Regions from separate parts of the Variovorax sp. DAIF25 genome, predicted to be linked through region 2. Evidence: predicted binding sites of a transcription regulator. Region 2 holds the regulator's gene; the other holds the start of a gene.
The links. The regulator sigma-54, encoded in region 2, starts transcription at its own class of promoters, with help from an activator protein. The targets are predictions, from matches to a motif close to TGGCANGNAANCTGCTTT.

Region 1 (11,996 bases), 2.9 Mb from region 2:
GCGCGCGGCGCCAAGGTGGTGGTCAACGACCTCGGGGGGGCGCGCGACGGCTCGGGCGGCTCGGTGAGCGCGGCGCAGGCGGTGGTCGACGAGATCAAGGCCGCGGGCGGCGAGGCGATCGCCAACGGCGCTTCGGTCACCGACTTCGAGGCCGTGCAGGCCATGGTGCAGCAGGCGGTCGATGCCTGGGGCCGGGTCGACATCCTCGTGAACAACGCCGGCATCCTGCGCGACAAGAGCTTCGCCAAGATGGAACTGGCCGACTTCAAACTGGTGGTCGACGTGCACCTGATGGGCGCCGTGAATTGCACCAAGGCCGTCTGGGCGCTGATGAACGCGCAGAAGTACGGCCGCATCGTGATGACCACCTCCTCGAGCGGCCTGTACGGCAACTTCGGCCAGAGCAACTACGGCGCCGCCAAGCTGGCGCTGGTGGGCCTGATGCAGACCCTGAGCATCGAGGGCGCGAAGAACGACATCCGCGTCAACTGCCTGGCGCCCACCGCGGCCACGCGCATGACCGAGGACCTGTTCCCGCCCGACATGCTCGAGGCCTTCCAGCCCGAGGCCGTGGTGCCGGCGATGCTGGTACTGGCGGCCGAGAACGCGCCCACGCGCGCCATCCTGTGCGCGGGCGCCGGCACCTTCGAGGCCGCGCACATCACGCTCACGCAGGGCGCCTGGATCGGCATCGGCGGCGACACGCCCGAGCAGCTGGCCGCGCGGCTCGACGAGGTGCGCGCGCGCGAGGGCGAGCAGGTGCCCCAGAGCGGCACCGCGCAGGGCGCGAACGAGGTCGCGAAGGCGAAGGCGGCGCGCGGCTGAATTCCGCCCGGGCGTTCATGGCGCTTGACCTCGAGTGCACGCGAGCACTTCCAATGAAATCCACCGGGCCCCCGGTGCTTTCCATTGACGCTCAAGAGGACATCGCCATGAACACCACCACCGCCAGCAACAAGGCGCTCATCCAGCACATCCACGCCCAGCTCGACCAAGGCAACAGCCGGCCCTTCCTCGAGGGCTTCGCCGACGACGCGACCTGGAAGCTCGAGGGCAGCACCGCCTGGTCGCGCACCTACCGCGGCAGGAAGGCGATCCGCGAGGAGCTGCTGAACCCGCTGTTCGCCCAGTTCGCCACCCCCTACACCAGCCGCACCGAGCACGTCCTGGCCGACGAGGACCGGGTGGTGGTGCAATTCAGCGGCGATGTGCTGACCCATGCGGGGCGCCGCTACAACAACCGCTATTGCTACGTCTACCGACTCGAAGGAGGCCTGGTGAAGGAGCTGATCGAGTATTTCGACACCGGCCTGGTGGCCTCGGCGCTGGAAGCGCCCGGGGTCGCGGCCCCGGCCGATGCCGGCGCCTGAGGCCCGGCGCGGCGTCGCGCAGGGCACGCCGTTCCTGATCGGCGAGCTGGCGCAGCGCACCGGCCGCAGCGTGCATGCGATCCGCTGGTACGAGAGCCAGGGGCTGGTGCCCGGCGTGGTGCGCGACGCGGGCGGGCGGCGCCTGTACGGCGAGCCCCACATCGGCTGGCTCGACCTGATGGACCGGCTGCGCCGCACCGGCATGTCGATCGCCGAGATGCGCGAGTACACCGCGCTCGCGCTGCGCGGCCGCGCCACCCTGGCCGAGCGGCGCGCGTTGCTCGCGGCGCACCGCGAGCGCGTGAATCAGACCATCGCCGAATGGAAGCGCGCGCTGTCGCTGGTCGACCGCAAGATCGACTTCTACGACGCCTGGATCGAGAGCGGGCAGCGCCCGCCGCTCATTCCCACCGGCGCGCCCGAGCCGGCGCGGCCACCGCGCCAGCCGGACACGCCGGCGCCTTCGCGCCGCGCGCGTCGAAGCTGAAGGGCGCCGAAGGCTTATTCGGCCACCAGCCCCATGCCGCCGTCGCGGCGGATCGACTCGCGGTCGCGGTGGTTGTGCAGCCGGCCCAGCGTGCTGTCGAGCAGGCGCTTGAGCTTGTCGGACGCGCCGCGGAAGGCCTCGTCCATGCTGGACGCGTGCTGCTTCACCGCCAGCGGCTGGTGGTGCGCGAGCCGCGCTTCCATCACGCAGCACTTGTCGCGTTCGCCGGCCTTCTCGTGGTTTTCATCGCTCAGGTGCACTTCCACGCGTGTCACGTCGTCGGCGAAGCGCTGCAGCTGCTGCTGGATCTCGGTGTCGGCCCAGCGCTCGAGCGCTTCCTTGTTGTCGATGCCGTTGCTCGTGTTGACCTGTATCTGCATGTCCAGTGTCTCCCTTCTTGGATGTCAGGTTGGAGGATCGAAACGAGTCTTCACTCTGAACGCTGAAACCGTGGCGTGCGTAGGCCAAGGCCCTGCCGGCGGGCCGGGCAGGGTTGGCGATCCGCGGACGAAGGGACGGGCTACGCGCCCAGGCGCGGCACCACGATGTGCTCGGGCGGCAACGCCGCCCGGTGGCGTTCCCAGGCCGCGGCGAAACCGTTTTCGAGGTGGCGCGTGTAGGTCGCGGTGTCGAACAGCGCGCAGTGCCCGCGCGCGGCGGCCAGCTCGGCGCGCAGCGCCGCGAGGCGCGGCGGGTCGGTGGCGAGCGCCAGGGCCAGTGCCTCGTAGGCGGCCGGGGAGTCGGTCGCGAGCTGCGGGAAACCGGCCGCGCCCAGCAGGCTGCCCGCCACGCGGCCGGCGAAGGTCTGGCCCACGCAGCTCACGAGCGGCAGCCCGGCCCACAGCGCGTCGCTGGCGGTCGTGTGGGCGTTGTAGGGCAGGTTGTCCAGGCACAGGTCGGCCAGCGCCAGGCGCTGCAGGTGGGCCGACTGCTCGGCCCAGGGCGCGAACACCAGCCGCTCCGAGGCGATGCCATGCGCGGCGGCGCGCTCGCGCAGGTTCCGTTCGTAGGCCTCGGTGCCGCCCTTGAGCCAGAGCACGCTGCCCTCGACCCGCGCAAGCAGCCGCAACCAGATGTCGAAGAACGCGGCCGTGAGCTTCTGGCCGTTGTTGAAGTTGCAGAAGACGAAGGCCCCCTCCGGCAGGCCGGCATCGGCGCGCGACAGCGGCCCGGCGGCCGTCTCGCGGCGCGAGTCGTTGGGCTGGTAGGCGTCGGGCAGGTAGAGGATCTTCTCGCTGTAGTCCGCGCGCGCCGCCTCGGGGATCAGGAAGGGGTCGGCCACCAGGTAGTCGATGAAGGGCGCGCCCAGCGTGCCCGGGAAGCACAGGTAGCTGAGCTGCAGCGGTGCCGGCCGCAGCGCCAGCACCGAGGGCCGCGCATCGATGGTGTAGCCGCCGAGGTCCACCAGGATGTCGATGCCGAGGTCGGCGATGGCCTGCGCGGTCTCGCTGTCCGACAGCTCGTGCGCGTCGACGAAGCGGTCGAAGGCCCGCTCGAGCCGCTCGCGCATCGCGCTGCCGTCGCTCTTGCGCAGCGAGATCGCCGTGACCTCGAAGCGCTCGCGGTCGTGGCGCTCGAACACCTCGGCCACCAGGAAGGAGGTGGCATGGCGCCCGAAGTCGGCCGAGATGTAGCCGACGCGCAGGCGCTCGCCCTCGGCGCGCACCGCCGCGTGCAGCGGTTCGGGCGCCATCGGGTAGTGGCGCTGCGCATGCAGCCGCGCCACCTGCAGCTGTTCCTGCGGCGTGGAAGGCAGGATCAGCAGCGCGAAGGGCTCGATGCATTCGCGCTGCGCGCGGATGTCCTCGCGCAGCAGCGCCATCTGGGCGTCGAAGTCCTGCCAGTCGGCGATGGCCGCGCGCGCATAGAGCAGGCCGCCGCGCGCGAAGGCGTAGTCGGCGTCGCCGGGATGCTCGCGCAGGGTCCGGTCGTACAGCTGTGCCGCGTCCGCGAAGCGCCGCGCCTGGCACAGCGCGGTGCCGTAGTTCTCGATCAGCGTGGGATGCGCGGGCTGCAGCGCCAGCGCGCTTTCGTAGCACTGAAGTTCCTGTGCATGCAGGCGCAGCTTGCCGCAGGCCGCGCCGCGGTTCATGTGGGCCTCGAAGGCGCCCGGGCGCAATTGCACCGCGCGGTCGAAATGGGCCAGCGCCTCCTCGGCCTTGCCGAGCGCGAGCAGCGCGAGGCCCAGGTCGTGCTCGGCCTCGAACAGGTTCGGCTGGCGCTGCAGCAGCGTGCCGAAGGCCTCGGCCGCGGTGCGGTGCTGGCCCGACTTCTGGCAGGCCATGCCGAGGTAGTACCAGCTCTCGAGGGAATTCGGGTCGTAGCGCAGCGAGGCGCGCAGCCGCTCGATGGCTTGCGGGAAGTCCTGCGTCTGGCCCGCGATGAAGCCCAGCAGCCGGTTCGCGGCGGCCATGTGCTGGCCTTTTTTCAGCAGCTGCAGCAGCACTTTCTGCGCAGCGGAATACTGGCCCTGCCGGAAAAGCAGTTCGGCCGACTGCAAGCTCATTGCAGACCCTTGTGGTTCGGTGATCTTGGGGGGAGGGCCACGAGGTGGCGCCCGGCCGCGAGGGGCGGGCGCGCGCAGTCTAGCGTCGTCCGGTCGCGCCTGCCTGACGCGGGGGCCGAAAAAGGGCGGCGGCGCCGCCTTCGCTCAGCTCTGGATGTAGTGGGTGAGCTGCTCGATGGTCTGCTCGTGGTCGGCAATGATGTCGTCCATCAGGTCCTGGATCGAGATCATGCCCACCACCCTGTCGCCGTCGACCACCGGCAGGTGGCGGAACTTGCGCTGGCTCATCAGCGCCATGCAGGTCTGGGTGGGGGTCTGCGGGTTCACGGTCATCACGTCGGGCGTCATGATCTCCGAGACCTTGACCTCCTTGGAGTTCTTGCCCTGCAGCGCGACCTTGCGCGTGTAGTCGCGCTCGGAGAGGAAGCCGACCAGCCGGTCGCCCTCCATCACCATCAGGGCACCGACCTCGAAATGCGCCAGCGTGGCCAGCGCATCGAACACCGTGGTGCCCGGCGAGGTCCGCCAGGCCGCGGAGTCGTGACGTTTGAGCAGTTCGGAGACGGGTTTCATCGCGGCAACTCCTTGAAAAAAGTCTGGATTCGACCGACGCCGGAAGGCGCGCTCTGCGACAAATCATAGGGGCTGGCACGCGCGAGCGGCGCAAGACTTTGCAAGCGTGCGGCCATGCCGCGCGCGGCAAAGACCCCGGTATCCCCGCGCGGCGGGGGCGTATCGATCGATTCAGGTTCGCGGTTCACAATGCGCACCCCGGACCGGTGCATGCACCGTCCCATTCCATCCCGCAGCCACAAACACAAGAAAGACACGCACCGATGGCGATCCAGTGGTTCCCCGGTCACATGCATCTCACGCAGAAGGCGATCACCGAGCGCGTGAAGGACATCGACGTGGTGATCGAGCTGCTCGACGCGCGGCTGCCCGGCTCGAGCGCCAACCCGATGCTCGCGCGGCTGACCGCCAACCGGCCGGCGCTCAAGGTGCTCAACAAGCAGGACCTGGCCGATCCCGAGCGCACCGAGCGCTGGCTCGCGCACTACAACGGCCTGCCGGCCACGCGCGCGATCCCGCTCGACGCCAGCCTCTCGACGCCCGCGCAGCAGATCGTGCGCGCCTGCCACGCGCTCTCGCCCAACCGCGGCGGGCTCGCCAAGCCGATGCGGGTGCTGATCTGCGGCATTCCGAACGTGGGCAAGTCGACGCTGATCAACACCCTGACCGGCGGGCGCAAGGCCAAGACCGGCGACGAGGCCGGCATCACCAAGCTCGAGCAGCGCATCACGCTGGCCGACGACTTCTACCTCTGGGACACGCCCGGCATGCTGTGGCCGCGCATCGTGGTGCCCAAGAGCGGCTACAACCTCGCGGCCAGCGGCGCCGTGGGGCGCAATGCCTTCGACGAGGAGGAGGTGGCGCTCGAGCTGCTCGGCTACCTCAAGCAGCACTACGCGGCGGGGCTGGTGGCGCGCTTCAAGCTGGTCGAGCACGAGCATGCGCCCGGGGAACTCGCCGAGATGCGCGACGAGGCGCTGCTCGACACCATCGGCCGCAAGCGCGGCGCGCTGCTCGGCAAGGGGCGCGTGAACCTGCAGAAGGCGGCCGAGATCGTGATGCACGAGTTCCGCGCCGGCAACCTCGGGCGCATCACGCTCGAGACGCCCGAGGAGTTCGCCCAGTGGCTGGCCGAGGGCCAGCGCGCCGATGCCGAGCGCGAGGCCAAGAAGGCCGCGCGCAAGCAGCAGCGCAAGGGCGGCAAGGCCGCGGCCGCCGAGGACGACGCGGTCGCCTGAGGCGCAGGACCATGCAGCAGCCGGCCGCCACCGATGCCGCCTGGCGTGCGGCCCTGGCGCGCCGCTTTCCCGAACTCGACGCCGGTTCGCTCACCGCGCTCGCCGGCGCGGCCCGCCGCGAGACCGTGGCGCCGCACGCGGTGCTGCTGGCCGCGGGCAGCGCGTGGCGCCACGCCTTCTGGGTCGAGCGCGGGCTGCTGCGGCTGTACTACCTCGACGCCGAGGGTCGCGAGTCGAACAAGAACTTCCATGCCGAGGACGCCTTCGTCTGGCCCGTGACGCCGCTGCTGCGCGACGAGTCGGCCGCCTTCTTCATCGCGGCACTCGAGCCCTCCGTGGTGCGCTGCCTGCCGTGCGACGTGCTCGAAGCGGCGGTCGCGGCGCTGCCCTCGTGGACCGCGCTGCGGCTGGCGGCGCTGGCGGGTTTGTTCGACGACAAGCTGCGGCGCGAGCAGGCCTTCCTGCAATGCGACGCGCGCGCCCGCTACGAGGCGCTGCTGCGCGAGCGGCCCGACTGGGCGCGGCGCATTCCGTTGCGCCACCTCGCGTCCTACCTCGGCATGACCGATGTCTCGCTGTCGCGGCTGCGCGCGGAGATGGGGCTTATCGCAGGTTAAGGCGGGCCGGGGCGGCGCGCGCCACAGTCGGCGCATGCCGCCACGTACCTCGCCGCTCTCCTTCGCGCTGTCTCTTGCAGGCTGGGGCCTGCATGGCTTCGCCGTCTTCGCCTTCGGCCTCATGGCCGGCTTCTTCTGGGCCTACGGCTTCAACGTCAGCCTTGCCACGCTGCAGATGGACGGCGCGAGCTATGCCACCGTGCAGTCCAGTCTCAACCGCCATGTGCGGCACGCGATGTTCTTCGGCTTCTTCTTCGGCCCGCCGCTGCTGTGCACGCTGGCGCTCGCGGCCACTTGGCGCGAATGGCGCGCATGGCGATGTGGCTGGTTCGGCCTGCTCGCGTTCGCGGGCGCGCTCTATGCGCTGGGCATCGTGGTGTTCACCGCGCAGGTGAACCTGCCGCTCAATGCCTACACCGAGTCGTGGGATCCGCGCGCGCTGCCGCCCGACTGGGCCGAGACGCGCGCACGCTGGCATGCCGCCAACCTCTGGCGCTGCGCGGCCAGCGCGCTGGCCTTCGCGCTGTCGATCGCGGCGCTCGCGCTGCGTGCGCGGGCTGTCGCCGATGCAACTGCCGCGCGCGTTCCGGTCACGGACGCGACGGGCCGGGCCAGGGGCGCTTCGTAGAGTGGGCTCGACCCATTCTGGTCGACAAGGAGAGTCCCCCTCTCGAAGGAGCATCCGATGCTAGACACCATCCAGGCCTTGAATCGAACGGCCGCATTCAACCGCTGGGCCGGCTTCGAAGTCGTGCGCGCGGAAAAGGGCGAGGCCGAGCTGCGCATGGCATGGCGCGAGGCCGACATGGGCCAGTACGCCGGCTTCCTGCATGCCGGCATGATCGGCGCGCTGCTCGACACCGTCTGCGGCTTCGCGGCCGCCACCGTGGCGGGCCGCGTGCTGGCCTCGCACTTCTCGGTCGATTGCATGGCGCCCGCGCTGGGCCGCGTCTTCGTGGCGCGCGGGCGCGTCGTGAAGGCCGGGCGCAAGCAGGTCTTCACCGCGGCCGAGCTGTTCGGCGAGGTCGAGGACGGCACGCTGAAGCTGCTGGCCACGGGCAGCACGATCCTGGTGCCGGTGCCCGACGACAAGGGCTGAGGCCTTCAGCGCGCGGCCGTCAGGGCCGCCGCGGGCGCCCGATCCGGCGCCCGCTTCTCCTGCGGCGGCAGGCCGAACAGCGGCCGCAGCCAGCGCACGCGGCGGATCAGCGCGTCGTTGAGCAGCCAGCAGCCCCCCAGCGTGGCCGCGAGGATCAGCGCCGGCTCGAGCACCGGGCCGAGCGCCAGCGGCGCCAGCCAGACGATCGCCAGCACGATCAGCGTCTGGTGCAGCATGTACCAGGGATAGACCGAGGCATTGGCCCAGCGCAGCCAGGGCCAGGGGCGGTTCAGGTAACGGTGACCATGGCCGAGGAGGGTGGCGACCGCGGCCCAGAGGTAGAGCGAGCGCAGCACGGCGTTGACTTCGTTCGGCACGCTGCCGGCGCCCAGCGTGCGCGCCGCGATGTAGGCGGCGACCACCGCCACGGCCAGCGCCAGCGACACGCGGCGCAGCCGCTCGAGCTCGCGCCAGATGCCGCTGTCCGCGCCCATCCAGTAGCCGTAGAGGAAGACGGTGAAGTAGATGCTGTGCAGGAAGGGGTCGCGCACCAGGTTGTGGGTCGGCGGGTAGTGCGGTGCCAGCAGCAGCGTGAAGGCCGCGAGCGGCAGCGCCGGCAGCAGCAGCAGCCAGCCGCCGCGCAGCCCGTTGAAGGCCCGGCGCAGCGCCTGGCCCGCGGCCGAACGCCACAGCGGCAGCGTGAGCGCCACCGCGGCCGTGTAGACGAACAGGTACGGCAGGTACCAGAGGTGGTTCCAGGTGATGCCGAACTCGGCGCCCGCGAAGGCGCCTTTGGGCCAGGACTGGCTCATCGGCAGGTAGCGCAGCAGGAAGGCGCCGAAGCCCGGCGCCACCAGGCCGTTGGCCACGCCTTCGGCATAGGCCTGCCAGGGCACGACCACCGCCATGCCGAAGGCCAGCGGCAGCATCAGCCGCAGCCCGCGGCCGCGCAGCAGCGCCGCCGTGCCCTGGTGGCGGCTCAGGAAGGCCAGCGAGACGCCCGAGATCAGGAACACCAGGTCCATGCGCCAGAGGTTCAGGATCCGCATCGGCCACTGCAGCCATTCGGCCGCATGCGGGCTCTTGAGGTGCCAGGGCCAGTCGGCCACGTAGTACATCGCCACGTGATAGACGATGACGAGCAGGAAGGCGAGGGCGCGCAGGGCGTCGATGTCGTGCCGGCGCGCTTCGGCGGCCGGCGGGGCGGAGGGGCGTGGGAATCGGTCGGCGGGCATGGGGGCTCCTGGATCGGGGTGAACGAGCGGCCATGGTCCGGGCGCGGCGCGGCGGCGGCGCGCCCGGGGGACGGACCGCCGGCACTTTGTGACGAGCGGTGGTCCCGGTGGGACGAAACAGGGGGCGAAATCCGTCCCCGGGCCGCCGCTGTCGCCCCATTCGCCACGCGGATCGCGACAATCGCCGGCCATGGCCGGCCCGCGCAAAGACCTCTACCACCGCTACGAGCCGATCCGCCGCTATGTCGAGGTCGGCTTCTGGATCGTCGTGATGGCGCTGCAGGCGCTGTTCAACACCACGGTGGCGATGGTCGACGCGCGCTCGCGCGCCGTGCCGCGCGAGACCTGGGAGATCGTGGTCTGGGAGGGCTCGAGCCACCTGGTCCTGCTGCTGCTGGTGCCGGCCATCGTGGCGCTGGAGCGCAGGCTCTCGCCGCTGGCCTCGCTCGCGCCCGGCAGGCTGGTGCGCTACCTGGCCTGGCACCTGGCGGCCAGCGTGGTGTTCAGCGTGGTTCACGTGATGGCGATGTTCGCGCTGCGCTCGCTGGCCTACGCCGCCGCTGGCGAGCACTACGCCTTCGGCGGCTGGGCCGCGCAGTGGGGCTACGAGTACCTGAAGGACGTGCGTGCCTACGTCTCGATCGTGTTCGGAATCTGGGCCTACCGGATGTTCATGCTGCGCTGGCAGGGCGAGGCCCGGGTGCTCGACGCGCCGGACGAAGCGCCTGAAGGGCCGCAAGCGTCGCCACGTCCGGCCGATGCCGTGCCCGCGCCGGCCGCAGACGCGCCGCCGCCCGCCGAACCCGCGCCGCCGCCGGCGCCCGCGCGCCCCGAGCGCTTCCTGGTGCGCAAGCTGCGCCGCGAATTCCTGATCGCCGCCGGCGACATCGACTGGCTGCAGGCCGAGGGCAACTACGTCGGCCTGCACGTCAACGGCCACGACTACCTGCTGCGCGCCACCCTGACCGACTTCCTGACCCAGCTCGATCCGGCGCTGTTCGTGCGCGTGCACCGCAGCCACGCGGTCAATCTCTCGCGGCTGCGCGAGATCGAGCCGCTCGACGGCGGCGATGCCCGGCTGCACATGCACGACGGCAGCACGGTGCCGTGCAGCCGGCGCTACCGCGAGGCCCTGCGCGGCGCGACGGCCTCCTGAACCGCCGCACGGGCGCGCCATGCACCGTCAGGCGGCATCCGTTCCGGTGCGTCTCGCCTGCCCATGGGCTCATTCGGCCCCATCTCGGCCCGTTTCGCACCATTGACGAGCTTGCAGGCACCATTTTTGCTTCATTGGCCCGCCGTCCTGCTGAATTCAGGTGCGGTGCACCAAATCAATCCAAAAACCAGCAAGAAGCTCCAATGGACGCACTCAAACAGGGCGCAGACGCGCTGTTCATCCTTCTAGGCGCGATCATGGTGTTGGCCATGCATGCGGGATTCGCCTTTCTCGAACTCGGCACGGTCCGCAAGAAGAACCAGGTCAATGCGCTCGTGAAGATCCTGGTCGACTTCTCGGTCTCGACCATCGTCTACTTCCTCGTCGGCTACGGCGTGGCCTACGGCACCCACTTCTTCGTCAGCGCCACCGAGCTGTCGGCCCGCAGCGGCTACGACCTGGTGAAGTTCTTCTTCCTGCTGACCTTCGCGGCCGCCATTCCGGCCATCATCTCGGGCGGCATCGCCGAGCGCGCCAAGTTCTGGCCGCAGCTGATCGCCACCGCGGTCATCGTCGGGCTGATCTATCCCTTCTTCGAGGGCATCGCCTGGAACAAGCACTTCGGCATCCAGGACTGGATCGCCTCGGTCACGGGCCATGAATTCCACGACTTCGCGGGCTCCGTGGTGGTGCATGCCGTGGGCGGCTGGCTCGCGCTGCCGGCCGTGCTGCTGCTGGGCGCGCGGCGCAACCGCTACCGCGGCGACGGCTCGCTGGCCGCGCATCCGCCGTCGAACATCCCGTTCCTCGCGCTCGGCGCCTGGGTGCTGTGCGTTGGCTGGTTCGGCTTCAACGTGATGAGCGCGCAGACCATCGACAAGATCTCGGGCCTGGTGGCGGTCAACTCCGTGATGGCGATGGTCGGCGGCACGCTGGTGGCGCTGGCCATGGGCAAGAACGACCCCGGCTTCGTCTACAACGGCCCGCTGGCCGGCCTGGTGGCGGTGTGCGCGGGCTCCGACCTGATGCACCCGATCGGCGCGCTGGTGGTGGGCGGCGTGGCCGGCGCGATCTTCGTCGCGATGTTCACGCTGACGCAGAACAAGTGGAAGATCGACGACGTGCTCGGCGTCTGGCCGCTGCACGGCCTGTGCGGCACCTGGGGCGGCATCGCGGCCGGCATCTTCGGCACCCAGGCGCTGGGCGGCATCGGCGGCGTGAACCTCGGCGCGCAACTCATCGGTACCGCCATGGGCGTGGTCTGGGCGCTGCTCGGCGGCGCGCTGGTCTATGGCGTGCTCAAGAAGACCGTCGGGCTGCGGCTGTCGCAGGAAGAGGAATTCGACGGCGCCGACCTGTCGATCCACCACATCTCGGCGACGCCGGAGCGCGAAGTCAACTGGTGAACGGTTCGCGGCGGAGGCGGCTCAGCACTTCTGGAAGCGCGGGCACTCGGCCACCGCGCGGATCGCCACCACCGTGTTCTCGCCGTCGAGGTGGCGCGAGACGAACTCGACCGGCGTGCCGTCGGCGATGTCGGCCGCGAGCTTGCGGTCGGCCAGCCTGAAGGTCTGGGTGGTGAACGGAATCTTCGAGCGCGGCGGAATCTTCAGGTGCAGGTACAGCTTGCCGCCGGGCTCCTCGTGCGAGGACATCAGGCGGGCGCGCGTGTAGACGGGGTCGGTCTTCGTTTCCTGCGCGGCGGCGCCTGCGAG
Region 2 (11,996 bases):
GCTTCGCACTTCTTGACGAAGCTGTTCTTGGCGGCGCCGGCGAGCGCCTTGCCGTTCTTGTCGACCGCCTTGGCGGCGCAGGCGGGAGCGGCGGCGGCCTTGGCTTCCTTCTCGCACTTCTTGATCGAGCTGGCCTTGGCGGCGCCGGCCAGGGCCTTGCCGTTCTTGTCGACGGCCTTGGCTTCGCAGCCGCCGGCGGCTGCAGCGGGTGCCGCCGCGGCGGGAGCGGCCGGGGTGGCGGCCTTGTCCTGGGCCTGGGCGGCGCCGAAGGAAAGGCAGGCGCCGAGCGCGATGGTGGAGGCGACCAGGGAAAGGAGCTTCTTCATGGTGTGTGTCCTTGCAAATGGGTTGTGACAGTGGCTGCCCCGCCTCGGGGTTGACCATCGTAACGGGCGAAGGGGACGGTCGGATGACGATCGTCAACTGCGACCGAGTTTGCCCCCGGTAAAATTCGCCGATGCTATTGGTCAAACAGGAGCTGCTCGCGGCGCTCGCGAACACGCTCGAATCCCTCTCGCCCGGCGCCGGCCTCAAGGCCGCGTTCGAGTCTCCCAAGGTCGCGGCCCACGGCGACTTCGCCAGCAATGCCGCCATGCAGCTGGCCAAGCCGCTCGGCCGCAAGCCGCGCGAGCTCGCCGAGGAACTGAGCGCCGCGCTGCTCGCCACCCCCGCCTTCGCCCAGTGGGTGCAGGCGGTCGAGATCGCCGGCCCCGGCTTCCTCAACATCCGCCTGAAGACCGCCGCCAAGCAGCAGGTGGTGCGCGAGGTGCTCGACGCCGGCGCCGCCTTCGGCCAGCGCCCGGCCACCGGCGAGAAGGTGCTGGTCGAGTTCGTCTCGGCCAACCCCACCGGCCCGCTGCACGTGGGCCACGGCCGCCAGGCCGCGCTCGGCGACGCCATCTGCAACCTGCGCGCCTCGCAGGGCGAGCAGGTCTGGCGCGAGTACTACTACAACGACGCCGGCGTGCAGATCCAGACCCTGGCCAACAGCACGCAGCTGCGCGCGCGCGGCTTCAAGCCCGGCGACGCCGAATGGCCGAGCGGCGAGAAGGCTGCGGCCTACAACGGCGACTACATCGCCGACATCGCGGCCGACTTCATCGCGAAGAAGACCGTGAAGTCGGAGGACCGCGAGGTCACGGCCAGCGGCGACATCGAGGACCTGGACGCGATCCGCGAGTTCGCCGTCGCCTACCTGCGCCGCGAGCAGGACCTGGACCTGCAGGCCTTCCGCGTGCGCTTCGACCAGTACTACCTCGAGTCCAGCCTCTACACCAGCGGCCGCGTCGAGCGCGCGGTGGCGCAGCTGGTCGCCGCGGGCAAGACCTACGAGCAGGACGGCGCGCTGTGGCTCAAGTCGACCGACTACGGCGACGACAAGGACCGCGTGATGAAGAAGCAGGACGGCACGTACACCTACTTCGTGCCCGACGTCGCCTATCACATCGCCAAGTGGGAGCGCGGCTTCCACAAGGTCATCAACATCCAGGGCACCGACCACCACGGCACCATCGCGCGCGTGCGCGCCGGACTGCAAGCTGCCGGCGAGGGCATTCCCGAGGGCTACCCCGACTACGTGCTGCACACCATGGTGCGCGTCACCAAGGGCGGCGAGGAGGTCAAGATCAGCAAGCGCGCCGGCAGCTACGTCACGCTGCGCGACCTGATCGAGTGGACCAGCACCGACGCCGTGCGCTTCTTCCTGCTGAGCCGCAAGCCCGACACCGAATACACCTTCGACGTCGACCTGGCCGTGGCGCAGAACAACGACAACCCGGTGTACTACGTGCAGTACGCGCATGCGCGCATCTGCTCGGTGCTCGCGGCCTGGGGCGGCGATGCGGCCGTGCTGCAGGGCGTCGACCTGTCGCCGCTCGAGAGCCCGGCGGCCCAGTCGCTGATGCTGCTGCTGGCCAAGTACCCCGAGATGCTGAGCGCCGCGGCCAAGGATTTCGCGCCGCACGACGTCACCTTCTACCTGCGCGAACTGGCGGCCACGTACCACAGCTACTACGACGCCGAGCGCATCCTGGTCGACGACGAGGCCGTGAAGCTGGCGCGCCTGGCGCTGGTCGCCGCGACCGCGCAGGTGCTGCACAATGGCCTCGCGATCCTCGGCGTCACCGCGCCGCGCAAGATGTGAACCCCCTCCCCATGAAGAAGACAACCAGACAACGCGGCAACATCGTCATCGGCCTGATCATCGGGCTGGTGCTCGGCCTGGGCGTCGCGCTGGGTATCGCGGTCTACGTGACCAAGGTGCCGATCCCCTTCGTCACCAAGACACAGCGCGGCGGTGCCGAGCAGGACGAGGCCGAGGCGCGCAAGAACCGCGACTGGGACCCGAACGCCCCGCTGGCCGGCAAGCCGCAGCAGCCGCGCCCCGCGGCCGCCGGCCCGGTCGGCGCGCCACCTGCCGGCGACGGCAGCAATCCCGCCACCGCCACGGTCTCGCCCGGCACCCCGCCGCCCACGGCGCCGGTGCCGGTGGTGGTTGCGCCCAAGCCCGCGCGGCCCGCGCCGGTGCCGGCCGAGGCCAACGCGCTGCCGCCCTCGAACGATCCGCTCGGCGACCTGGCCCGGGCCCGCGCCGGCAGCGTCGGCGGCAGCACCACGGTGGCCGCCGCCCCGTCGTCGAGCAGCGGCAATGCCGCGGCCGCCACCGGCTCCGGCGGTGCCGATCCCTTCATGTACTTCGTGCAGGCCGGCGCCTTCCGCACCACCGAGGACGCCGAGGCGCAGCGCGCCAAGCTCTCGCTGATGGGCGTCGAGGCCCGCGTGACCGAGCGCGAGCAGGCCGGCCGCACCGTCTACCGCGTGCGCGCCGGTCCGTTCAACAAGAAGGACGACGCCGACCGCCTCAAGGAACGGATGGACGGCGCCGGCCTCGACTCGGCGCTGGTGCGCGTCCAGCGCTGAGCGCCGTCCGGCCGGGGAGCGCCGCCGCCGGGTGGCCTCTCCCGACAACGGTCATGGTTTTTCTTTAAGCTTCGCCGCGGTCCGCGCCGCCCCCGGTTTCCCGGAGCCCCGAGCACCGCGCGCGGGAACTCCGCTTCATCGGCCCGGCTCAGTCTGCCGTCTACCAACTGGAGAGCTCTTTCCCATGAAACGTCGTGATTTCTCGCTGGCCGTCGCCGCTGGCTCGCTCGGCCTGATGGCCCATCTGCCCGCGCAAGCCCAGGCCCGCGCGCCGAAGGCCGGCACCGAATACCTCGTGCTCGACAAGCGCGTGCCGGTCGACGCACCGGCCGGCAAGATCGAGGTGATCGAGTTCTTCTCGTACAACTGCCCGCACTGCAACGACTTCGAGCCCGCGCTCGAGGCCTGGGCCAAGGGCCAGCCCAAGGACGTGGTGCTGCGCCGCGTGCCGGTGCCCTTCGTGGGCAACGACGTCGAAGCCAAGCAGCGCCTGTACTACGCGCTCGAGGCGCTGGGCAAGGTCGACGAGTACCAGCCCAAGGTCTTCAACGCGATCCACGCCCAGCGCCAGAACGTGAACGGCGACGCCAACATCGTGGCCTGGGCCGAGAAGAACGGCCTGGACGGCGCGAAGTTCAAGGAGCTGTTCACCTCCTTCGGCGTGGCGAGCAAGGCCAAGCGCGCCTCGCAGCTGACCGAGGCCTACAAGGTGGCCGGCGTGCCCGCGCTGGCCGTGGCCGGCCGCTGGTACGTGGACGGCGAGCTCGCCGGCAACATGAACAAGGCGCTGGCCGTGACCAACTACCTGATCGGCGAAGCCCGCAAGGGTTGAGACCGGTCTCGCGGCCCTGGCCGCTCCGCCGCCGGGAGGCCGGAATCCCATCGAGGGTTCCGGGGCGGCCGGGCCGTCATCCGGCCGGTCGGCAGAACGCGGGGCGATCCCGCGGGGTGCCGTGCCCGGGTTCGCCGCCCCGGGGCTTTTTCATCCGCGCGCATGGGTCTGGCGCGATGGGCCGCATACAATGCAGAGCAAGTTTCGTGCCTCTATGACATCGCACTCTCACCCCACCTCCTCCCTTCGCCGCACCGGTCGCCTCGTGCTGGCCGCGCTGCTGCTGGCCGGCTCCGCCGCCGCCGCCCTGGCCGAAACGGCCGACCGGACCAAGCCGATGAACATCGAATCCGATTCGATGCGCTACGACGATCTCAAGCAGACCAGCGTCTTCACCGGCAACGTGGTGGTCACCAAGGGCACCATCATCATCCGCGGCGCGCGCATCGACGTGCGCCAGGACCCCGAGGGCTACCAGTACGGCGTGGTCACCGCGGCGCCCGGCAAGCTCGCCTATTACAAGCAGAAGCGCAACGGCAACGGCGACGAGTGGATCGAGGGCGAGTCCGAGGTCATCGAGTACGACAGCCGCGCCGACAACGTCAAGTTCATCCGCCGCGCCGTCATGCGCCGCCTGGTCGGCGCCACGCCCAACGACGAGAGCAGCGGCGCGCTGATCGTCTACGACCAGAGCAACGACACCTACACCGTCAACGGCTCGACCGTGCCGCCCAACGCCGGCGTGTCGGCGCCGGGCGGCGGTGGCCGCGTCAAGGCCATCCTCACGCCGAAGTCGGCCGCGCCCGCCGCACCGGGTGCGCCCGGCGCCTCGGCCCCGGCCACGCGCCGTCCCGCGGCCCCGGCGCCCACGCCGGCACCGGGCGCCGGACTGCGCTCCACCACCACGCTGAGCGGCGAAGGGGAAGAACGCAAGTGATCGAAGCCGCCGGAACCCAGGAAGCCAACGGCGTGCCGGGCAGCCGCCTCGTCGCGCGCGGCCTGCAGAAGAGCTATGGCAGCCGCAAGGTGGTCAAGGACGTCTCGCTCGACGTGCAGAAGGGCGAAGTGGTCGGACTGCTCGGCCCCAACGGCGCCGGCAAGACCACCTCGTTCTACATGATCGTCGGGCTGGTGCGCGCCGACGCGGGCGAGATCTCCATCGACGGCGAGCCGATCGCCCACATGCCGATCCACCGCCGCGCGCGCATGGGCCTGAGCTACCTGCCGCAGGAAGCCTCGATCTTCCGCAAGCTCACGGTCGAGGAGAACGTGCGCGCGGTGCTCGAGCTGCAGCGCGAGCCCGATGCCAACGGCCGGCCGCAGGCGCTGTCGAAGCAGCGCATGGAAGAGCGCCTGTCGGAGCTGCTGGCCGACCTGCGCGTCGACCACCTGCGCGATTCGCCCGCGCTCGCGCTGTCGGGCGGCGAACGCCGCCGCGTCGAGATCGCGCGCGCGCTGGCCACCCAGCCGCGCTTCATCCTGCTCGACGAGCCCTTCGCCGGCATCGACCCGATCGCGGTGATCGAGATCCAGCGCATCATCAGCTTCCTGAAGGAACGCGGCATCGGCGTGCTGATCACCGACCACAACGTGCGCGAGACGCTGGGCATCTGCGACCACGCCTTCATCATCAGCGACGGCCATGTGCTGGCACAGGGCACGCCCTCGGAGATCGTCGACAACGCCGAAGTGCGCCGGGTCTACCTGGGCGAGCACTTCCGCATGTGATGACCCTCGTGCAAGTCATTTCCTGAGGGCATGAAACAAGGCTTGTCGCTGCGCGTTTCGCAGCATCTCGCGCTGACGCCTCAGCTGCAGCAGTCGATCCGGCTGCTGCAGCTCTCCACGCTCGAACTGAGCCAGGAGGTCGAGCAGATGCTCGACGAGAACCCCTTCCTCGAGCGCACCGCCGAGGAAGCCGCGCGCGAGGAGTTCGGCCTCGACGCCGCCGACACGCCCGCGCCGCGCGAGGACACCGAGCGCGAAGCCGAGAGCGACTACGCGAGCGCCGCGCCTTCGACCTCGACCACGTCCACCGAGACCGCCTCGTCGTCCGAGGCCGAGCCGGCCCTCGACTCGCCCGAGCGCGAGCCCGACTGGGAAGGCGACGGCACCGTCGACATGGCGCCCGACGACAGCGAATGGGGCAGCGACGCGCCCGCGCGCAACAACAGCAGCACCGGCGACGACGAGCGCGCCGATGCCACCGAGCTCGCGCGCAGCCAGGAATCGCTGCAGTCCTTCCTGCACCGCCAGGCGCTGAGCCTGCGGCTCAACGAGAACGACAGCGCCGCGCTGCGCTTTTTGATCGAGTCGCTCAACGACGACGGCTACCTCGAGGATTCGCTGCCGGCGCTGGCCTCGGGCCTCGCGGGCGACGACAACGACCAGTTCGACGAACTGGTGCACCACTTCCAGGTCGCGCTGGGCTTGCTGCAGAGCCTGGAGCCCGCGGGCGTGGGCGCGCGCGACCTCGGCGAATGCCTCGCGATCCAGCTGCGCGCGCTGGCCGACGAAGACGAAACCGAGGACGAGGAGCTGGTGCGCAAGACCGCGCTCGCCATCTGCAAGCAGCCGATGGAGCTGCTCGCGCGGCGCGACTTCAAGCGCCTCGCCACGCTCACGCGTACCAACGAGGAACTGGTGCGCTCGGCGCTGCAGGTCATCGCGCGGCTCGAACCCAAGCCGGGCCGCCGCTTCGTCGATGTCGAGCGCAACATCGTCATTCCCGACGTGATCGTCACCAAGACCGGCCGCGGCACCAACGTGAAGTTCCGCGTCATGCTCAACCCCGAGGTGATGCCGCGGCTGCGCGTGCACGACATCTATGCCGGCGCGCTCAAGTCGCACAAGGGCGAGGGCAGCCAGGCGCTGTCGCAGCGGCTGCAGGAGGCGCGCTGGTTCATCAAGAACATCCAGCAGCGCTTCGACACCATCCTGCGCGTGAGCAACGCCATCGTCGAGCGGCAGAAGAGCTACTTCGTGCACGGCGAGCTCGCGATGCGCCCGCTGGTGCTGCGCGAGATCGCCGACGAGCTCGGGCTGCACGAATCCACCATCTCGCGCGTGACCACCGCGAAGTACATGTCCACGCCCTTCGGCACGGTCGAGCTCAAGTACTTCTTCGGCTCGGCGCTGGGCACCGAGACCGGCGGCAATGCCTCGAGCACCGCGGTGCGCGCGCTGATCAAGCAGTTCGTCGGTTCGGAGAGCGTGAAGAAGCCGCTGTCGGACAGCCAGATCTCCGAGATGCTCAAGGAGCAGGGCATCGAGTGCGCGCGCCGCACCGTCGCCAAGTACCGCGAGGCGCTGCGCATCGCGCCCGCCAACCTGCGCAAGGCCCTGTAGAAAGCCGCCGATGGCCCGACGCCTGCTGTCGCGCTGTGGGCCCTGGGTGTTCGCCATCGCGGCCGCGCTGTTGGCCGCCGGTTGCGCCTCGCTGCCCGACGAGGCCCCGCGCACGCCCACCAAGGCCATCGCCGTGTCGAAGGACACTGCGCTCGGGCGCATCGCGCTGGCCGCACAGCCCGACCCCGACCTCAGCGGCTTTCGCCTCATGCCCGGCGGCGACTTCGCCTTCGACACCCGCATCCAGCTCGCGCGCCGCGCCCAGCGCACGCTCGACGTCCAGTACTACCAGATCGAGAACGACGAGACCGGCCGCTACCTGCTGCGCACCCTGCGCGATGCCGCGCAGCGCGGCGTGCGGGTGCGCGTGCTGATGGACGACCTCTACACCGCGGGCGAGGACGAGCTGCTGCGCGGCTTCGCGGCCACGCCCAATGTCGAGCTGCGCCTGTTCAACCCCTTCCCGGCCGGCCGCGGCAGCCTGCTCGCGCGCTTCACCGCCTCGCTGTTCGACTTCAGCCGCGTCAACCGGCGCATGCACAACAAGCTGTTCATCGCCGACGGCGCGATGGCCGTGGCGGGCGGGCGCAACATCGGCAACCAGTACTTCCGGCGCACCGCGGGCGAGAACTTCATCGACCTCGACACCTTCGTGACGGGCGCGCTGATCCCGCGCCTGGGCAGCCTGTTCGACCAGTACTGGAACAGCCCCTACGTGCGGCCCGTCGAGTCGGTGGTGGCGAGCACGCTGCCGAACGACGAACTGCAGCGCCGCTTCGAGGCCGCCACCGGCCCCGACACCACGCCGCCGCCGCCGAAGCCCGCGCCCAACGACCTGCTGGGCTACGGCCCGATCGCCGAGGACCTCGACGCCGGCCGGCTCGGCCTGATCTGGACCACGGCCGAGGCCTACGCCGATTCGCCCGACCGCGTGATCGGCAAGACCGCCTCGTACGGCGGCGTGCCGCTGCTCGACGTCGACAGCGTGCGCTACAACGTGGTCGAGCAGATGCGCCGCGCGCGCAGCGAGGTCACCATCGTCTCGCCCTACCTGATCCCGGGCGCCGCGGGGCTCGAGGTGATGAACGAGATCCGCCGGCGCCAGGTGAAGATCAGCGTGGTGACCAACTCGCTCGCCGCCACCGACGAGCCGCTGGTGCACACCGCCTACCGCCGCTACCGGCCCGAGATGCTGCGCCTGGGCGCCGAGCTCTACGAACTCAGCACCAACCGCACCCGCCGCAGCGTGCGGCTGGGCCTGTTCGGCACCTCGGTCGGCCGGCTGCATGCCAAGTCGGCGGTGATCGACCAGCGCATCCTGTTCGTCGGCTCGATGAATTTCGACCCGCGATCCGAGGTCCACAACACCGAGATCGGCCTGTTCATCCGCAGCCCCGAGATGGCGCAGCAGGCGCTGAAGCTGCTCGAGGTGCTCAAGCAGCAGGGCGCCTACAGGCTGCGCTTCGCCGAAGGCAGCGACTCGCGCCTGGAGTGGATCAGCGAGGAGGCCGGCAAGACCACGGTGCTGAGCGAGGAGCCCGACTCGGGCTTCTGGGATCGCACCATGCTCGAACTGCTGGCGCCGCTGACGCCGGAGAGCCTGCTCTAGGAATCGGCCTCAGGTCCCGCGCACCGCCGACCACACCAGCCGCAGCCCCAGCAGCCCCATCACGCCGCCGGCCGCGCGGTCGATCCAGGTCTTGTAGCGCAGGTAGGCCGAACGCGGCGCCGCCGACGACAGCGCGAGCGCGACGATGGCGTACCAGCCGGTCTCGATGCAGAAGATCACGGCCGGCACCGCGAGCGCCAGCACCAGCGGCACCTCGCGCGGCAGGAAGGCCGCGAAGATGCTCGCGTAGACCACGGCCGTCTTCGGGTTGCTGACCTGCGTGGCCAGCCCGAGCAGGAAGGTGCGCTTGCCGCGGCCGCCCGATGCGGCGGGCGTGCCCGCCTCCGGCGCCATCGCGAGCGGCTGCCGCGCGCCGCGCCAGATGCGGATGCCCAGGTAGACCAGGTAGGCGCCGCCGAAGCCCTTGATCGCGAGGTAGAGCGCCGGCACCGCGAGGAACGCGGCCTGCAGCCCCGCGAGCGCCGCGATCGCGAACACCAGCCCGCCCGCGCCCATGCCGAGCGCGGCCGCGAGGCCGTCGGCGCGCGAGGCCACGGCCGTGCGCGCCACCATCACGAAGCTCGGGCCCGGGCTCATCGCGCCCACGGCCATGGCGCCGGCGATGCCGAGCAGGGAAAGGGTGGTGTCGATCATCGGAGGGGCTCTCTTTCGAAATTCATTGCTGCACGTTCACCGCCTCGACCTGCACCAGCAGCTTCACCTTGTTCTCGAAGCCGAAGTTCAGCCCCCAGGTGATGCCCCAGTCGCTGCGCTCGACGGTGGTCTCGAAGTCGCCGCCGCAGACCTGGCGGTTGATCAGCGGGCTCAGGTAGCAGTTGAAGCGCACGGCCTTGAGGGTGACGGGCCTGGTCTGGCCCATCAGCGTGAGCGTGCCGGGCACCTCGGCCACCTTGTCGCCGCTGAAGGCGATGCGCTCGGCGACGAAGCGGCCGGTGGGGAATTCGGCGACGTTGAAGAAGTCCTTGCTCTGCACGTGCCGGTTCAGCAGGTCGACGCCGGTGTTGATCGAGCTGATGTCCATCGTGATGTCGACCTTGCCGCTGGTGCCGGCGGCATCGATCTGCACCGAGCCGTCCTTGGTGCTGAAGCGGCCGCGGTTGGTGGTGGTGCCGTAGTGGCCCATCTCGTACATGACGAAGGTGTGGGTCGGGTCGACCACGTAGCTGGCGCCCTTGACCGGGCCGCCCGCGGGCTTGGCCGCGACGGCCGGGGCGGTGTATTCCTGCGCGGCGACGAGGCCGGACGCGGCGAGCGCGAAGCCCAGCAGGGCGGCGGAAAGCAGTGTCTTGTTCTTCATGGCGGGTGCTGCGTGCGGGGGAGTGTGTGGGGTCAGGGCGCGCCGAGGCCGTCGACGACGAGCTTGAAGCGCACCTGCACGTCGTTGGCGATCACCGAGGTGTCGGTCCATTCGCCGTCGCCGACCTTGTAGTCGATGCGCTGCAGCACGAAGCTGCCGCTGGCCACCGACTGGCCGTTAGCGGCCGGCGCGATCGTCACGGGCACGGTCAGCGGCCTGGCGATGCCCTTGAGCGTGAGCTTGCCGGCCATCTCGAAGCGGCCGTCGCCGAGCGCCTTGATGGACGTGGTCTGGAAGCCGGCCTGCGGGAAATGCGCGGCATCGAACCATGGCGCCTTGGGCAGCTCGGCATCGGTCATCGGGATGCCGAAGGCCGCGCTCGCGGTGTCGATCTGCAGCGCCACGCTGCCGCCCTCGGGCTTCTTCGGGTCGAAGGCGATGCGCGCGTCGAACTTCTTGAACGAACCCTCGACCGGCACGCCCATCTGCTTGCTCACGAACACGATCTGGCTTTTCTCGGGCACCAGCCGCGCGGGCGGTGGCTCGGCATGGGCCGCCGGAAGGAGGAGCGTGGCGAGCGCCAGCGCGCCGTGCCAGCGGTGAAGAAGCGAAGTCATGCGTTGGGTTTCCTGGAAGTCGACGACGGCCCGGGCCACATGCGCCGCAGCAGGCCGTCGCGCGCGATCCACTGGTGCTTGACGACGGCCGCGACATGCAGCACCGAGACGGCGGCCAGCAGGTAGGCGCCGGCCCGGTGCAGCGGCTGCAGCCACTGCTCGGCGAGCGCGCGGTCCACGGGCACGAAATCGGGCAGCGGCAGCACGCCGAACCACACCACCGGCACGCCGAGCGCCGAACTCTGGGCCCAGCCCAGCAGCGGCACGGCGAAGAACAGCAGGTACATCAGGCGATGGCTGATCGTGCGGCCCGTGCGCTGCCAGCGCGGCATGGCGGCCAGCACGAAGTCGGGCACGCCGGGCGGCGGATGGCCGAGCCGCCACAGCAGGCGCACGGCGGACAGCAGCAGGATCGCGATGCCGGTCCACTTGTGCCAGCTGTAGAAGCGCACGCGCTGCGGCGAGAACGGCAGCCCGGTCATGTACAGGCCCAGCCCGAGCGCGCCGAGGATCAGCAGCGCCAGCAGCCAGTGCAGCCCGATCGCGACCGGCGTGTAGCGGGCCGCCTTCAGTTCGGCGAGGGTCGGGGCGGAGGGGGCGCTGGGCATCGGCGGGCGGGCCGGCATCGGGGATGGCGCGCAGCATAGCTCGGAACGCCGCGCCCGGTGGCGCCGCGCCTATCGCGGCGGCGCCTGCTGCGCGCGCCGCAGCAGCGCATGCAGCTCGGCCGGCTGCACCGGCTTGCGCAGCGCATGCCAGCCGCGCTCGTTGGCCAGCCGCTGCGTGGCCTCGTCGATGTCGGCCGACACCAGCGAGATGGCCAGCGCGGGCTTGAGCTGCTGCAGCCGGGTGGCCAGCGCGATGCCGTCGAGCGCGCCCGGCAGCCGGATGTCGCACAGCGCGAGGTCGAGCGCCTGCAGGTCGGCCAGCGCCAGCGCCTCGGCGGCGCTGCCGTAGACGCGCGGCTGCGCGCCCCACTGGCGCAGCAGCGACTGCAGGCTGTCGGCGACCACGGCGTTGTCCTCGACCACCAGCACCGCGAGGCCGGGGCGCAGCGCGGGCGCGGCCTCGGGCGGCGGCTTGAGGGCGGCCGGCGCCAGCGGCGCGGCGTCGGCGGGCGCGGCCGCGAGTTCGAAGGCGAACACCGAGCCGCGGCCGGGCGCCGAGCGCAGCACCACCTCGATGCCGAGCTGGGTCGCGAGCCGCCGCACGATCGCCAGCCCCAGGCCATGGCCGCGCTGCAGGTTGCGCTCGACGTTGCCGATCTGCTCGAAGTCGCCGAACACGCGCTCGTGCGCCTCGGGCGCGATGCCGATGCCGCTGTCGCGCACCTCGACGCGCCAGGCGGCTCCG

Region 1: a site for sigma-54 is predicted at 10,397-10,414, ahead of R0232_RS24095 (ammonium transporter). Genes of this name have one in related genera too.

What each region holds. Positions count from the first base shown of each region.
Region 1 covers NZ_CP136636.1:5,239,463-5,251,458, reverse strand. The annotation lists gene R0232_RS24155 (SDR family NAD(P)-dependent oxidoreductase) at 1-825, shown strand, start outside; gene R0232_RS24150 (nuclear transport factor 2 family protein) at 933-1,370, shown strand; gene R0232_RS24145 (MerR family transcriptional regulator) at 1,357-1,857, shown strand; gene R0232_RS24140 (HPF/RaiA family ribosome-associated protein) at 1,872-2,237, opposite strand; gene R0232_RS24135 (tetratricopeptide repeat protein) at 2,378-4,363, opposite strand; gene R0232_RS24130 (CBS domain-containing protein) at 4,508-4,936, opposite strand; gene ylqF (ribosome biogenesis GTPase YlqF) at 5,200-6,174, shown strand; gene R0232_RS24120 (Crp/Fnr family transcriptional regulator) at 6,186-6,791, shown strand; gene R0232_RS24115 (anthrone oxygenase family protein) at 6,826-7,419, shown strand; gene R0232_RS24110 (PaaI family thioesterase) at 7,477-7,890, shown strand; gene R0232_RS24105 (acyltransferase family protein) at 7,896-9,125, opposite strand; gene R0232_RS24100 (LytTR family DNA-binding domain-containing protein) at 9,316-10,281, shown strand; gene R0232_RS24095 (ammonium transporter) at 10,485-11,687, shown strand; gene R0232_RS24090 (hypothetical protein) at 11,709-11,996, opposite strand, start outside.
Region 2 covers NZ_CP136636.1:748,607-760,602, forward strand. The annotation lists gene R0232_RS03510 (hypothetical protein) at 1-326, opposite strand, end outside; gene argS (arginine--tRNA ligase) at 458-2,143, shown strand; gene R0232_RS03520 (SPOR domain-containing protein) at 2,155-2,919, shown strand; gene R0232_RS03525 (thiol:disulfide interchange protein DsbA/DsbL) at 3,104-3,751, shown strand; gene lptA (lipopolysaccharide transport periplasmic protein LptA) at 3,966-4,688, shown strand; gene lptB (LPS export ABC transporter ATP-binding protein) at 4,685-5,479, shown strand; gene R0232_RS03540 (RNA polymerase factor sigma-54) at 5,510-7,099, shown strand; gene R0232_RS03545 (phospholipase D family protein) at 7,110-8,708, shown strand; gene R0232_RS03550 (LysE family translocator) at 8,718-9,362, opposite strand; gene R0232_RS03555 (YceI family protein) at 9,385-10,026, opposite strand; gene R0232_RS03560 (YceI family protein) at 10,059-10,643, opposite strand; gene R0232_RS03565 (cytochrome b) at 10,640-11,251, opposite strand; gene R0232_RS03570 (ATP-binding response regulator) at 11,321-11,996, opposite strand, start outside.